One region of the Phytobacter sp. V91 genome, then DNA from elsewhere that is predicted to be linked to it. Evidence: predicted binding sites of a transcription regulator. Region 1 holds the regulator's gene; the other holds the start of a gene.
What was found. Region 1 encodes sigma-54, which starts transcription at its own class of promoters, with help from an activator protein. Its sites were predicted from a motif close to GTTGGCACANNTTTCGCTNT; they were not measured.
Positions count from the first base shown of each region.

Region 2: a site for sigma-54 is predicted at 2,112-2,131, ahead of ACSZO4_RS16115 (gamma-glutamyltransferase family protein). Genes of this name have one in related genera too.

Region 1 covers NZ_CBFFRJ010000017.1:11,271-18,692, forward strand. Annotated here, with positions in the region: gene mtgA (monofunctional biosynthetic peptidoglycan transglycosylase) at 1-506, shown strand, start outside; gene npr (PTS phosphocarrier protein NPr) at 554-826, opposite strand; gene rapZ (RNase adapter RapZ) at 823-1,677, opposite strand; gene ptsN (PTS IIA-like nitrogen regulatory protein PtsN) at 1,723-2,214, opposite strand; gene hpf (ribosome hibernation promoting factor) at 2,296-2,583, opposite strand; gene rpoN (RNA polymerase factor sigma-54) at 2,606-4,039, opposite strand; gene lptB (LPS export ABC transporter ATP-binding protein) at 4,088-4,813, opposite strand; gene lptA (lipopolysaccharide ABC transporter substrate-binding protein LptA) at 4,820-5,386, opposite strand; gene lptC (LPS export ABC transporter periplasmic protein LptC) at 5,355-5,930, opposite strand; gene kdsC (3-deoxy-manno-octulosonate-8-phosphatase KdsC) at 5,927-6,493, opposite strand; gene kdsD (arabinose-5-phosphate isomerase KdsD) at 6,507-7,422, opposite strand, start outside.
Region 2 covers NZ_CBFFRJ010000078.1:1,592-9,013, forward strand. Annotated here, with positions in the region: gene ACSZO4_RS16105 (pyridoxal-phosphate-dependent aminotransferase family protein) at 1-1,011, opposite strand, end outside; gene ACSZO4_RS16110 (MurR/RpiR family transcriptional regulator) at 1,213-2,052, opposite strand; gene ACSZO4_RS16115 (gamma-glutamyltransferase family protein) at 2,166-3,749, shown strand; gene hpxX (oxalurate catabolism protein HpxX) at 3,759-3,947, shown strand; gene ACSZO4_RS16125 (AtzE family amidohydrolase) at 3,944-5,317, shown strand; gene hpxZ (oxalurate catabolism protein HpxZ) at 5,314-5,700, shown strand; gene puuE (allantoinase PuuE) at 5,739-6,683, opposite strand; gene hpxA (allantoin racemase) at 6,712-7,422, opposite strand, start outside.

The DNA of each region.
Region 1 (7,422 bases):
GGGTAGCGCTGGCGGTGATCGCTTCAGAGGATCAGCGTTTCCCGGAACACTGGGGTCTGGATTTTGGCGCGATCGAAAAAGCCCTGTCGCATAATGAGCGGCATGAAAACCGCATTCGTGGCGCATCGACAATTTCCCAGCAGACGATGAAAAACCTGCTGCTATGGGATGGCAAGAGCTGGTTGCGTAAAGGGCTGGAGGCGGGTCTGACGCTCACGATGGAGGTTGTCTGGACCAAGCGACGGATCCTTACTGTCTATCTGAATATTGCTGAGTTCGGTGACGGAGTATTTGGCGTGGAAGAGGCCGCGCAGCGTTATTTCCATAAGCCTGCCAGCAAGCTCACGATGTCGGAAGCCGCACTGCTGGCGGCAGTGTTACCCAATCCCCACCGCTTTCGGGCTGATGCGCCTTCGGGGTATGTGCGCAGTCGGCAGGCGTGGATCCTGCGTCAGATGCGTCAGTTAGGTGGGGAAACATTTCTGGAGCGCAACCGGCTCCATTGATTGAATACTGGTGATTGAAGCGTGCGGCCCTCTCCGGCAGGAGAGGGTTACTCTTCGTCAAATCCGGCATTAAATAGTGCAATAACCGCGGCCAGCGCCTCTTCTTCCTGAGGGCCATTTGCTTCAATTTCAATCTGTCGTCCTTTGGCTGAATCCAGCATCAGCAAGGCGATCACGCTGCTGGCTTCCGCTTCCGTTCCCTCGTCATTGCGCAGGAGAACTTCAGCATCAAACCCCTGAACCAGTTCAAACAGTTTCATGGCCGGGCGCGCATGCATACCCAGCCTGTTGGTGATTTCGACAGTTTGTTTTACGGTCATGTTTTACGTTTTTCCAGCGTACGGTGACGGGACTGAACGTTTTTGCCGCGCGAACGGAAGTAATCGGCAAGCTGTTCAGCAACATAGACAGAGCGGTGCTTACCACCAGTACAGCCAATCGCCACGGTCAGGTAGCTACGGTTATTGGTTTCCAGCATCGGCAACCAAAGTTCGAGATAACTGCGCGTCTGGTAGATGAAATTGTGGACTTCGGTGTGCCTGTCGAGGAAGGCGGCGACAGGTCTGTCGAGGCCGGTCATCGGACGAAGTTTGGGGTCCCAGTGCGGGTTTGGTAAAAAGCGGACGTCGAAAACATAGTCGGCGTCTATTGGGATCCCGTGCTTAAAGCCAAAGGATTCAAACACCATCGTCAGCTCGCGTTCACGCTTGCCAAGCAGGCGGGTTCGCAGCATCTCTGCCAGCTCATGTACCGACATTTCAGAAGTGTCGACGATGAGATCCGCACGGGAGCGCAGAGGTTCAAGAAGATTGCTTTCTTCATCAATAGCGCTTTCCAGAGATAAATTTTTGCTGGAAAGCGGATGCAGGCGGCGGGTGTCGCTGTAACGGCGAATTAAGGTGTTGCGATCGGCATCGAGGAACAGCAACTGCGGCGAGAAATACTCTGGCAGGTTACTCATGGCCTGCTCAAAGATTTCAGGCGATTCCGGCATATTACGCACATCGATACTGACAGCCGCTGAGGTTTGTCTGTCGGCCAGGGTTCTTGCCAGTTCAGGAAGCAGGACGACGGGCAGGTTATCGACGCAGTAAAATCCCATGTCTTCCAGCGCGCGCAACGCAACGGATTTCCCCGAGCCAGAACGACCACTCACAATCATCAGGACCATGGGCCATTTCTCCTCACTGCCATGGATGAAACGGTGACGAATTGGCTACGCATCGTCCTGTTCGCCTTCTGTCAGCGTGATGATTTGGTACAGTTCTTCATCACTTTGTGCAGAGCGCAGGCGGCGACAGATGGTTTTGTCAGCCAGGCGTTTTGCCACTAAAGAGAGGGTATGTAAGTGCGTTTTTGTCTGGTCAGCTGGCACAAGGAGTGCAAACAGCAGATCGACAGGTTGGTTATCAATGGCATCAAAGGCAATCGGCGTTTCCAGTTGCACAAAAACACCCACCGCGCGAAGCGTATCTTCTTCGAGCTTGCCATGAGGGATAGCAATCCCATTGCCAATACCCGTACTGCCCATTTTCTCGCGCGTGAGGATCGCTTCGAAAACCACCTGAGGCGGCAGGCTTAACTGCTTTGCGGCAAGCTCACTGATGATCTCCAGCGCACGTTTTTTGCTCTGGCAGTGAACGCCACTACGGGTACATTCCTGGTTAAGGACATTGCTCAATTGTAGAGCGGAATCGTTGTTCATCATAATTTCACCTGAGCAATGCCAGTGCAGTCACCCTACCGGGTCGCGGTAGGGTGGAAATGCACCAGGCTCATGCCCGGACAATTAGTGTTGTTTCAGTTTATCTTTATGTTTCGTCAGCTGGCGCGCCAGTTTATCAATTAAACCGTCAATAGCAGCGTACATATCCTGACCTTCCGCACTGGCATGAATTTCACCACCATTTACATGCAAAGTCGCATCCGAGGTATGAGTCACTTTCTCCACTTTCAACACAATATAGACCTGATTAATCCTCTCGAAGTATTGCTCGAGTTTCGCGAACTTGGCATTGACAAATTCACGCAGGGCCTCGGTGATCTCGACGTTCTGTCCTGTGATGTTAAGCTGCATAGTGTCTTCCTTATCGGTTGGGTCAGACCAGCTGTTTACGCTGATTTGACGGCGGAATGGATAAAGACTCTCGATATTTTGCAACGGTACGCCGCGCTACCATGATGCCCTGGTCGGACAGCATGGACGTCAGTTTACTGTCACTCAGTGGCTTCGCAGGATTCTCTGCGGCGATCAATTTTTTCACCAGCGCCCGGATTGCCGTCGACGAGGCTTCGCCGCCACCTTCGGTATTCACGTGGCTGGAGAAAAAATATTTGAGTTCAAAAATGCCTCGCGGACTGTGGAGGTATTTTTGCGTGGTCACACGGGAGATGGTCGATTCATGCATCTCAACGGCCTGGGCGATATCCGCCAGCACCATCGGTTTCATGAACTCCTCTCCCTGTTCAAAAAAGGCTTGCTGCTGTTCGACGATGCAGCGACTTACCCGAAGCAGGGTGTCGTTACGGCTTTCCAGACTTTTTATCAGCCACTTCGCATCCTGTAAATTACTGCGAATAAACTGGCTGTCTGCATCGTTACGCGCACCGCCACACATTGCGGCGTAGTGCTGATTGATTTGCAAACGCGGGATGCTGTCTGAGTTCAGTTCCACCACCCAGCGGGTGTTGTGTTTACGAACCAGTACATCCGGAATGACATACTCAGGTTCGCCGGTCTGGATTGACTGACCCGGACGCGGATCCAGCGACTGGATTAAATTCACTGCTTCTTTCAGTACATCTTCTTTCAGACGGGTAACGCGCATCAGGGTGCGGAAATCATGATTAGCCAGCAGATCAAGATGCTCACTGATGATCAGCTGCGCTTCATCGCGCCAGGGCGTGTCTTTGGCAAACTGTGAAAGCTGGATTAGCAGACAGTCACGCAGATCTTTTGCCGCGACGCCCACCGGGTCGAAACGCTGGATACGCTTAAGCACCGCTTCGATTTCATCAAGGCCAATCTCTTCATCCCCCATGCTCTCAAGGATATCTTCCAGGGGCACGGTGAGGTAACCGGTATCGTCCACGGCATCAACAATGGAGGTTGCGATGGCCCGGTCAGTGTCGGAGAAAGGCGTCAGCTCCACTTGCCACATCAGGTAATCCTGCAATGACTGCGTGGTTTCGCCCTGATAGACGGGCAGTTCGTCATCAATGTAATCGGTGCTGCTACCGGAAGGCGTGCCTGCGGTGTAGATCTCGTCCCAGCTGGCATCCAGAGGTAACTCTTCTGGCATATCTTTCTGTTCGAGCGCATCTACGCTGTCGAGGTTTTCGCTATCCTGAGACTGCTGCGTTTCCACTTCTTCATGAAGATCGGTTTGTTCCAGCAACGGGTTACTCTCCAGCGCTTGCTGAAGTTCTTGCTGGAGTTCCAACGTGGACAGCTGTAACAGGCGAATAGCCTGTTGCAGCTGCGGCGTCATGGCCAGCTGTTGGCTGAGCCTTAATTGCAAACCTTGCTTCATATTCAGAGCAGTACTCTCCGACTAAACACGTCAATAAACTCTACCCTATCAGAGTCTGAAGTCTTCCCCAAGATATACGCGCTTAACGTGTTCGTCTTCAAGGATTTGCTGTGGGGTTCCATGGGCGATTAAGTGGCCCTGACTGACGATATAGGCACGCTCGCAGACTGCCAGAGTTTCACGCACGTTGTGGTCGGTGATTAACACACCCAGCCCACTGTCACGTAAATGCTCAATGATACGTTTGATGTCGATAACGGAAATCGGGTCAACGCCGGCAAAGGGTTCATCCAGCAGAATAAACTTAGGATTAGCCGCCAGGGCGCGGGCGATTTCTACACGACGACGTTCACCGCCGGATAATGCCTGGCCAAGGCTATCGCGCAGGTGTTCAATATGAAACTCTTCCATCAATTCGTTCGCCCGGTCAGTGCGCTGTTCTGCGCTGAGGTCGTCCCGAATCTGCAGGACGGCCATCAGGTTATCAAAAACGCTGAGGCGACGGAAAATGGACGCTTCCTGTGGAAGATAGCCGATACCACGACGGGCACGCGCATGCAGCGGCAGCAGGCTAATGTCTTCATCATCAATAATGATATTGCCAGCATCGCGCGGCACAATGCCCACGACCATGTAAAACGTGGTGGTCTTCCCGGCGCCATTAGGGCCTAACAGGCCGACGATCTCACCCGAATTGACGGTCAGGCTCACGTCTTCCACGACGCGACGACCTTTGTAGGCCTTCGCGAGATTCTTTGCAGTTAATGTTGCCATAACGTATTAGTTACTCTTTTTTTGCGCCGGAGCCGGGTTTTGATTCTGATCGTTGCTCTTATTCTGCAACTGCGACGGTACCAGAACCGTGGTGACACGTTTACCTTTCTCGCTGAACGCCTGCATCTTCTGCTCTTTCACCAGGTAGGTGATTTTGTCGCCTTTGATATTGCTATCAAGCTGTTCAAGATAGGCATTGCCCGTCAGAACCACAAAGTCTTTGGCCAGTTCGTAATGCATATGTGAGGCATGGCCTTTTACCGGTTTACCGTTGTCCTGTAACTGATAAAAGGTCGCTGGATTGCCGTAACCGTCAATCACCTCTTTTCCCTGCTCTCCGCCAGGACGTGTTACCACAACTTTGTCAGCGTTAATTTTGATCGTGCCCTGGGTCACAACAACATTACCGGTGAAGGTGACGACGTTGCCCTGCATATCCAGAGATTGTTGATCCGAGTCGATATGGATTGGCTGTTCAGTATCACCAGTGACCGCAAGCGCCGGAAGGCTGGCAGCAAAAAGGACGCTGGCCAGGGCAACATTAAGGCTGAGTTTGTTTGTTTTGAATTTCATATGAGCTTCTAACCTTTTCAATCAGCTCTGCGGTTTTGCTGCGTAAATTGCCGCGCATTTTCAGGCCGGTGGAATTAAATGTCGTTCCGTATAACGTCACCTGGTCATCGGAGGTCACATCCTGAGTGACCAGATTTATTTGGGCGTTATCCGTCGTAATTTTTCGTAGTTGAGCGTCCGCAGTCAGCGCGTTGACCTCAACATTGCCGTAAAGATAAAGCATTCTGTCGTTGGTCAGTTTGGCTTTATCCGCCTTAATCGACCAGCCAGGGGTTTTGTCTTTATCAAAGGTCGTCAGGACTGGCTGGGTAAACCATGTGACCGCGTCCGTAGAGAAATACTCCACATGCTGGGCGATCAGTCGGTAGTTCAGGGCGCCTTCCGGGCTGTAGACTACCGTATCGGTATGCTCGCTTTTATACGTTGGATCACTGTTGTTGGTGTTTACGGGGGCCGGTTGTTCCCGGTCCGCCAGATTGACGCCAATCAGTACCAGTACGAGCAGCGCCAGCATGATGATGACCCAACGTATGGTTTTACTCATATTGATTGCCCTTTGGCCTCATCAAGTTTACCTTGCGCCAGTAATAATAAATCGCAAACTTCACGGACGGCGCCACGGCCTCCGGCAATGCGCGTAATGTAATCCGCGCGAGGGATCAACAGCGGGTGCGCATCTGCAACGGCAACGCTCAGGCCAATTTCTGCCATCACCGGCCAGTCAATCAGGTCATCACCGACATAAGCCACCTGCTCCGGCTGCAATGCAAACTTCGTCAACAGCTCACGGTAGGCCAGCAGTTTGTCTGACTGACCCTGGTAAAGATGCGCTATCCCTAAGGTTTCGCAGCGGTCTTCTAATAGTTTAGCTTTTCGCCCGGTAATGATGGCCACTTCAATGCCAGATGTTAATGCACAACGGATACCGTAACCATCGCGAACATTGAAGGCTTTCAGCTCTTCGCCATTGTTGCCCATATAGATCAGGCCATCCGATAACACGCCATCGACATCCAGTATCAACAGCTGAATTTTTTCCGCTTTCGCCATGACCTGGGTGCTAACAGGACCGTAGCAGGTCTCTACCGACGAACCAACATTACTCATTTACTCATCCTTTTTATACGACGCCTGCGCGCAGCAAATCATGCATATGTACCACACCCAGCAACTGGTCGCCATCGGCAACCAGAACAGATGTTATATGGCGTGATTGCATGACATTCAGGGCTTCTACCGCCAGAATATCAGGCCTTACGCGGATGCCGCCCGGCGTCATTACATCTTTGATGCCGAGGCTACGGACATCGGCACCCATATCGAAAACCCGACGTAAATCACCGTCGGTGAAAATACCTTCAATTTTCATCAAATCATCGCAGATGACGGTCAGACCGAGATTCTTGCGGGTGATTTCCAGTAGTGCATCACGCAGACTCGCCTCTTTGCTGACGCGCGGGATTTCGTCACCGGTGTGCATGATATCGCTCACACGCAGCAGAAGCTTGCGCCCTAATGCGCCGCCCGGATGGGAAAGCGCAAAATCTTCGGCGGTAAAACCCCGGGCTTTGAGCAAGGCGACTGCCAGTGCATCCCCCATAACTAATGCCGCAGTGGTGCTGGACGTTGGGGCCAGACCCAGCGGGCATGCCTCTTTGGGAACCTTGACGCACAAATGGATATCTGCCGCCCGACCCATGCTACTTTCAGGCCGGCTGGTCAGGCAAATTAATAATATCTTCAGTCGCTTAAGGACCGGAATCAGGGCCAGGATCTCGTTCGACTCTCCGGAATTCGACAGCGCAATCACCACGTCGTTTTCCTCAACCATGCCGAGATCGCCGTGCGCGGCTTCGCCAGGATGCACGAAGAAAGACGAGGTGCCGGTGCTGGCAAAGGTCGCGGATATTTTACGGGCAATGTGGCCCGATTTTCCCATTCCCATGACGGCGACTTTGCCGCGGCAATAGAATATCTTCTCACAAGCCCTGGCAAAATCTTGATTGATATACTGATCGAGATGCGCGAGGCCTTCA
Region 2 (7,422 bases), on a different contig from region 1:
TTCGCCGTGTACGGCTGCAGGAATAACTACGCCGAGCACGTTATTCATTTTGTGGCGAATGTCGCCGAAGACATCCAGCCCCATTCCCTGGATGCCTGCCAGCATGGCGCGGCCGTTCAGTTCATGGCGGGCAATCAGCGCATCCATCCCCTCTTCCAGCATGATGCGGGCGCATTCACGGGCAGCAAACAACATGCTGGTGGCTTCCGTATGGTGATTAAGCCGCTCCGGCCCCCAGTAATCCATTACCATGCCGAGATCGAAATAGTTGGAGTAGATCATCTCGTCATCGCCATCACGATGGCTGTCATTGCGGATCCCCTGCTCCACGCATTTACGCGCGCGGATCGCCTCTTCCATTTGTGGGCTGAGGGTGATGGGCGAGCTGCCGGACGGGCCACCGAGGCATTTCTGCAACCCTGCCGATACGGCATCCAGCCCCCAGGCATCAGTGTCCAGCGCGTTTCCGCCCAGCGAGGCCGTGGCGTCGGTGTAGAACAACACGCCGTGGCGACGGCAAATATCACCGAGCTGCTCCAGCGGCTGCAACATGGTGGTGGAAGTATCGCCCTGAACCGTCAACAGCAGGCGGGGTTTCACACGCTTAATTGCATCTTCAATCTGATCCGGGGTGAATACCTCTCCCCACGGGACCTCAATCGTGTGCACTTCAGCCCGGCAGCGACGCGCAATTTCGCATAACAGATGCCCGAAGCGGCCAAAAACAGGGACCAGCACTTTGTCGCCAGGACGGATGGCGGAAATCAGGACGGCTTCAATACCTGCACGCGAGGTGCCATCCACCAGCATGGTCCACTGGTTGCGGGTACGGAAAACATCACGGTAGAGGGCCATCACGTCATTCATGTAGCCGGTCATCACCGGATCGTATTGCCCCACCAGTTGGCTCGCCATTGCGCGTAATACTCGCGGGTCGGCATTAATGGGACCCGGCCCCATCAACAGGCGATGAGGAGGGTTAATTTGTAAGCATTGTGGAGAATCAAACATAGACGCGTCCTTTGGGAGACAAAGCGTGAGTCGTGAAACAAAAGGTTCTTTGCGTTACTTTCTGCAACTAATGTGCCACACACAAATATCAGAGACCAGCCCTGTATCCAAAGGCATTCGTTCTTTTTTTGTCTGTTTTTCTTCAGTACTCACGCACCAGAATAAATCACCATGCTGGTGCCAAAGCACCAACATGGTGATTTAGCGCTGCTCCAGTTCATCGAGTTCTGTATACAAAGAAGCGATGTGGTGGATGCGCTGACGCCCTTCGGTCAGCGCGTTATGTAACAGAGCATTAGAGAGCAAATTCACGAGGCTCATGGCCCCGCTGTAGCTGTCAAAGGCTGAGACGCTGTCAAGCGGGACACCCAAATGCCAGCGTGCGAGCGCGGTAATTCCCGCCGCCTGAGGTTCACTGATGGCAAGAGTGGGTACCCCCTGATTGCGCAGTACTTCCAGTACCGGGCGGATGACCCGCGGCCGACGACGAAAGGCCACCACCACCACCAGGTCTGCGGGGGTCATATCCACCAGCTCTTCCGCCAGCGTCTGTCCTGGCTGAGGGATGAGGCTGACCTGCCCCCGGCTTTGCATCAGTTGCTGGCGCAAGTGCAGCGCGACAGGGGCGCTATTACGCAGGCCAAGAATAAAGACCCGGCGCGCCTCGCTCAGGGCCTGCACGACTTCGCCAAACTGCTCTGCGTCGAGGGCATTTACCCATTGGGTAAGATTGGCCATCTCCTGCTTGTAATGGCGCGCCAGCAGCGTGTTGCCCTGCACCGCATCACGGTTTTCCGTCAGTGGCATACCGCTCTGGCGCAGGGTGCGTAGCTCATCGCGCATCTCTTTGAAACTGCTATAGCCCAGGCGTTTGAACAGACGGCTAACGGTAGCCTTCGACACTCCGCTCAGGCGCGCCAGTTCGGCGCTGTTATAGCTCACCAGATCGTCGAAATGATCCATGATAAACGAGGCAACCCGCTGTTCCTGCGGCGATAATTCGCCATAACACTCACGCAAACGCGCATCTAACTGCTGCATACCGCCTCCTGCAACTTTCGTTTCACTCTAAGCTGACACAATGAAACACAGGTCGTCAATCTGGAACAGCTCTTGCTTAGCTCTCTGACTAACCCGAAAAAGAGAGCGTGACGATGCAAAGTAATATGGCCCCCTCCGGGATGGCGGTAACTCCCCACCACCTTGCCAGCGAGTCGGCATTGTCGGTGCTGCGCCACGGCGGCAACGCGATTGAGGCAATGGTTGCTGCCGCCTCCACTATCGCGGTGGTTTATCCCCATATGAACGGTATTGGCGGCGACGGGTTCTGGTTGATTGTGCCTCCCGAAGGAGAGCCGCTGGCGATTGACGCCAGCGGCGCCGCCGGGCAAATGGCCACGCTGGATTTCTATCAGGGTCACCAGCAGATCCCTCACCGTGGACCACTGGCTGCATTAACCGTGCCTGGCACGCTCAGCGGCTGGGATGAGGCGCTGAAATATTCGGCCTCACTCGGCGGCGGTCAGTTGCCGCTCTCGCGACTGCTGGCAGATGCTATCCGCTACGCCTGCGACGGGATCCCGGTGACGCACTCCCAGGCCAGCGCCACGCAAAGTAAATATCCGGAGCTGGTGGACATTCCCGGCTTTGCCGACACTTTCCTGGTCAATGGTCAGATTCCGCAGGCGGGTAGCCGTTTTTGTCAGCCACGCCTGGCCCGTACTCTCACCCGCCTGGCCACCGAAGGGCTGGACAGTTTTTATCGCGGTCCGCTGGCTGAGCTGATTGCCGGGGAGATGCGCACGCTCGGCCTACCGCTCACCGGCAGTGATTTTGCCGCCCATCGGGCTCACCGCCGGGTACCGCTGCGACTGGCCCACAGCCAGGGCGAAGTCTTCAATATGACGCCGCCGACTCAGGGCCTGGTATCGCTGGCCATTCTTGGCATTACCGACCATCTGGAGATGGCGCAGGCCAGCGAAGTACAGACTATCCACCGTATTGTCGAGGCCACCAAAAAGGCCTTTGGCCTGCGTGACCGCTATATCACCGACCCACGCCATGTGACTCTGCCGGTGCAAAGCCTGCTCGAACAAGCCCCGCTGGAAACCCTTGCGGCAAGCATCGACGAATCTCGTGCCGCCCCCTGGGGCAATGGCAAAGGACCGGGCGACACCGTCTGGATGGGCGTGGTTGATAAAAACGGGCTGGCGGTGTCATTTATCCAGAGTATCTATCACGAGTTTGGTAGCGGCGTGGTTCTGCCGCAGAGCGGTGTTCTGCTGCAAAACAGGGGAGCCGCATTCAGCCTCAACCCGGATCACCTGCTGGCGCTGATGCCCGGTAAACAGCCGTTCCATACTCTCAATCCGGCGGCAGCGCGCCTGAAAGACGGGCGCACTATGGTCTACGGCACCATGGGCGGCGACGGGCAACCCCAGACTCAGGCGGCCATTTTTACCCGCCATATCATGCAAAACATGCCTTTGCAGGAGGCGGTATGCGCCCCGCGCTGGCTGCTGGGCCGCACCTGGGGGCAGGTATCAGAAAGCCTGAAACTGGAAGGCCGTTTCAGCGCTGAGACTTTTGAGGCGTTACGCAATCTCGGTCACGATGTGGAATGGCTTCCGGGTCTGAGCGAGGCCACCGGTCATGCAGGGGCGATTGTACGCCACCCCACGGGCATGCTTGAAGGGGCATTCGATCCACGTAGCAACGGCAGCGCAGCTGGTTTTTAAGGAGCAATAATGAGTGATAACAAATTTGACTGGCCGGGTTATGTCCGGCTGATGGAACAACTGCTGGCGGTGCCGCTGGATGATGCCCGGCGGGCCGAGCTGGAAATTCAACTGACCCGCATTGCCGCAATGGCGGAGCCTCTGATGGCCTTCCCTCTCCCCCATCGTCAGGAAGGCGCGGGAGAGTATCGGCTATGAGTTTATCCATTTCTGAGATCCAAAAGGGTTTGCGGGCAAAAACCTTTAGCGCCCGTGAACTGGCGCAACAGGCGCTGGCCAGTATTGAGCAGGATAACCCGCTGATTAATGCGTTCACCGCCGTTACCGGGGAACGTATGCTCACCGAGGCCGCACACCTGGACGCGCGTCGGGCTGCTGGCGAAACACTGCCCGCACTGGCCGGTGTGCCTTATGCGGTGAAGAATCTGTTTGATGTGGAAGGTATCACCACGCTTGCAGGAGCTAAGCTGTTCAGCACTCAGCCTCCGGCGACAAAAGACGCCTTTGCGTTGCGTCAGCTTCACCAGAGTGGGGCGATGCTTGCGGGTACGCTGAATATGGATGCCTATGCCTATGGCTTCACCACCGAGAACAGCCACTACGGGGCAACGCGTAATCCACGCGATACCTCCCGGGTGGCCGGCGGTTCATCCGGGGGGTCGGCGGCGGCAGTGGCGGCAGGGATGGTCAATTTTTCGCTGGGGAGTGATACCAATGGATCTATTCGCGTCCCGGCCTCCTTATGCGGCGTGCTCGGGCTAAAGCCGACGTTTGGTCGCCTGTCACGCGTGGGGAGTCACCCATTTGTCGCCAGTCTTGACCATATTGGTCCGCTGGCTCGCAACGTGATGGACCTGGTAAGCGTCTATGACGCCTTGCAGGGAAAGGACGTTGAAGATAGCTGGCAGTCAGACAACGAACCTTGCGCAACCACGCCAGCCCTTGGGGCTCGAGGTTCACTGCGCTGCGCGGTGCTGGAAGGTTATTTCTCCACCTGGTGTGACAATGACGCGCGTGAAGCCGTCGCCACCGTGGCGCGCGCACTGGGCGCAGAGCAGACACGGGTATTACCTGAGGCTGAACTGGCGCGCTCGGCGGCGTTTTTACTCTCTGCGGCTGAAGGGGGAAACCACTATCTGCCTGCGCTGCGCACGGATGCCGATAACTTCGAGCTTAACTCCCGCGAGCGCTTACTCGCCGGGGCGATGACCCCTTCGGCCTGGTATACTCAGGCTCAGCGTTTTCGCGCCTGGTTTCGCGATCAAACGTTGCCGCTGTTTAACGGTATCGACCTGCTGCTGGCGCCCGCCACTCCCTGTAGCGCCACGCCGATTGGGGCCAACACCATGCGCATTAACCAGACGGATCTGCCCGTCAAAGCCAGTATGGGGATGCTGACACAGCCCATTTCATTTCTCGGCCTGCCGGTGGTGACAGTACCGGTGAAAACGGCATCCGGGTTACCAATTGGCGTGCAAATTATTGCCGCTCCCTGGCAGGAAGCGCGTTGCTTACAGGCCGCATGGCGACTGGAGCAGGCAGGTATTCTTTATCCACAGGATGCATGATGAACAGAGAAAATATCGACAGACCAGCCGTGCTCAATGAAGTGACGACGGCATTTTATCGCTACGAACAGGCGCTGGTAAGTAACGACGTAGAGGTTCTGGACGAACTGTTCTGGGCCGATCCACGCACCGTGCGCTATGGCGCAACGGAGAACTTGTACGGTATCGAGGCCATTCGCGAGTTTCGCAACACGCGTCCGTCAACCGGACTGGATCGATTGCTGCGTAACACCACCATCACCACCTACGGCGATGATATGGCGGTCGCAAGCACGGAATTTACCCGTGAGAACAGCGAGCGCGTCGGCCGCCAGATGCAAACCTGGGTGAAGTTTCCCTACGGCTGGCGGATTGTAGCGGCGCATGTCAGTTTGATGGGGTGACTGCTGGCCCCTCACCCGCTTCAGGGTGAGGGGAAAATTCACGTCGCTGTATAAGGGTGCACCTTCATCCAGTGCTCAGCGATATCCTGACGACGGCAGATCCAGACATCATCGAAACTCTGCACATAATCGAGAAAACGTTGTAAAGCCCGGAAGCGGCCAGGCCTGCCCAGTAACCGACAGTGCATGCCAATCGACATCATTTTTGGCGATGTTTCTCCCTCCTCGTACAGCACATCGAAACTGTCTTTCAGATAGGTATAGAACTGTTCCGCAGTATTAAAGCCCTGAGCTGTAGCAAAGCGCATATCATTGGCATCCAGGGTATAAGGCACAATCAGATGAGGCTTCTGGTCGACGGTTGTCCAGAAAGGGAGATCGTCACCGTAATAGTCGCTGTCGTACATCAGGCTCCCCTGCTCCACCACCAGCTTGCGGGTGTTCGGGCTGTCACGCCCGGTGTACCAGCCCAGCGGCGCTTTACCAAACAGCGTGGTGAGGATCTCCATCGCCTGCTGCATATGCTGGCGCTCGGTCTGGATATCCAGATCCTGATAGTGGATCCAACGCCAGCCATGGCTGACAACATCATAATCCGCCGCAGCGATCGCCTTAACGATCTCCGGGTTACGCGCCAGCGCCATCGCCACGCCAAAGACGGTCAGCGGCAGGCCGCGTTTTTGAAATTCATTATGAATGCGCCAGAAACCCGCCCGGGATCCGTATTCGTACAGCGAGTCCATCGACATATGTCGGGCCGGGTAGCTGGCCGCACCAATAATATCTGACAGAAATTGCTCGGATCCGGCATCGCCATGCAGCACATGGTTTTCGCCGCCCTCTTCAAAATTGAGGACAAACTGCACGGCAATTCGTGCCCCGCCTGGCCATTGCGCATGAGGGGGGGTTCCGGCGTAGCCCGCCATATCGCGCGGGTAGTTAGCGGTAAAATGCCACACTGGCTTGTCCGTTGCTGATTGCATGCTGATTCAACCTCCTTTCCGTCCACGCTCAGTTCAGTATTTCAAAACATCCTGAGAGCGGCTTTTTGTTGGGATACGCAAGATCGCCGTATTTGCTGGTAGACAAACCCAGAGCGATGAGTGATTCCACCATCTTCACCGCGGCCGTAACGCCATCGATCACCGGTATACCCAGTTCCCGTGTCAGTTCACTCGCCAGATTTGCCATTCCGCCGCAGCCAAGAACAATCGCACCACTATTGTCCTCACGTTTGGCTTGTATACAACGCTCACGTACTTTTTGTTGAGCAAGACCCGTGCCATCTTCTAATGCCAGCACCGGTAAATCGATAGCATGCAGGGCGGCACAGTGATGTTCAAAACCATACTGCTGCAATAAATGACGGGCAATAATCAGCGTACGCGGCAATGTGGTAACCACTGAAAAACGCGTTGCCACCAGGGTTGCGAAATGCATTGCTGCTTCGGCAATACCGACCACCGGGCCGCTTGCCAGCTCGCGTGCCGCCAGTAATCCTGGGTCACCAAAGCAGGCAATCACGTGCCCCTGCGCCCCTTGCTCTTTCCCGCGTTTTATCTGCTCCAGTACCCCAATGGCCGCAATGGCTTCATCAAAGTGCCCTTCGATGGATTCCACTCCCTGGCTCGGGCAACTGGCCAGAATACGGGTGCCTGGCGCCGCGACACTCCGGGCGGCGCTGGCAATCGTCTGTGTCATTTCAGGGCTGGTATTAGGGTT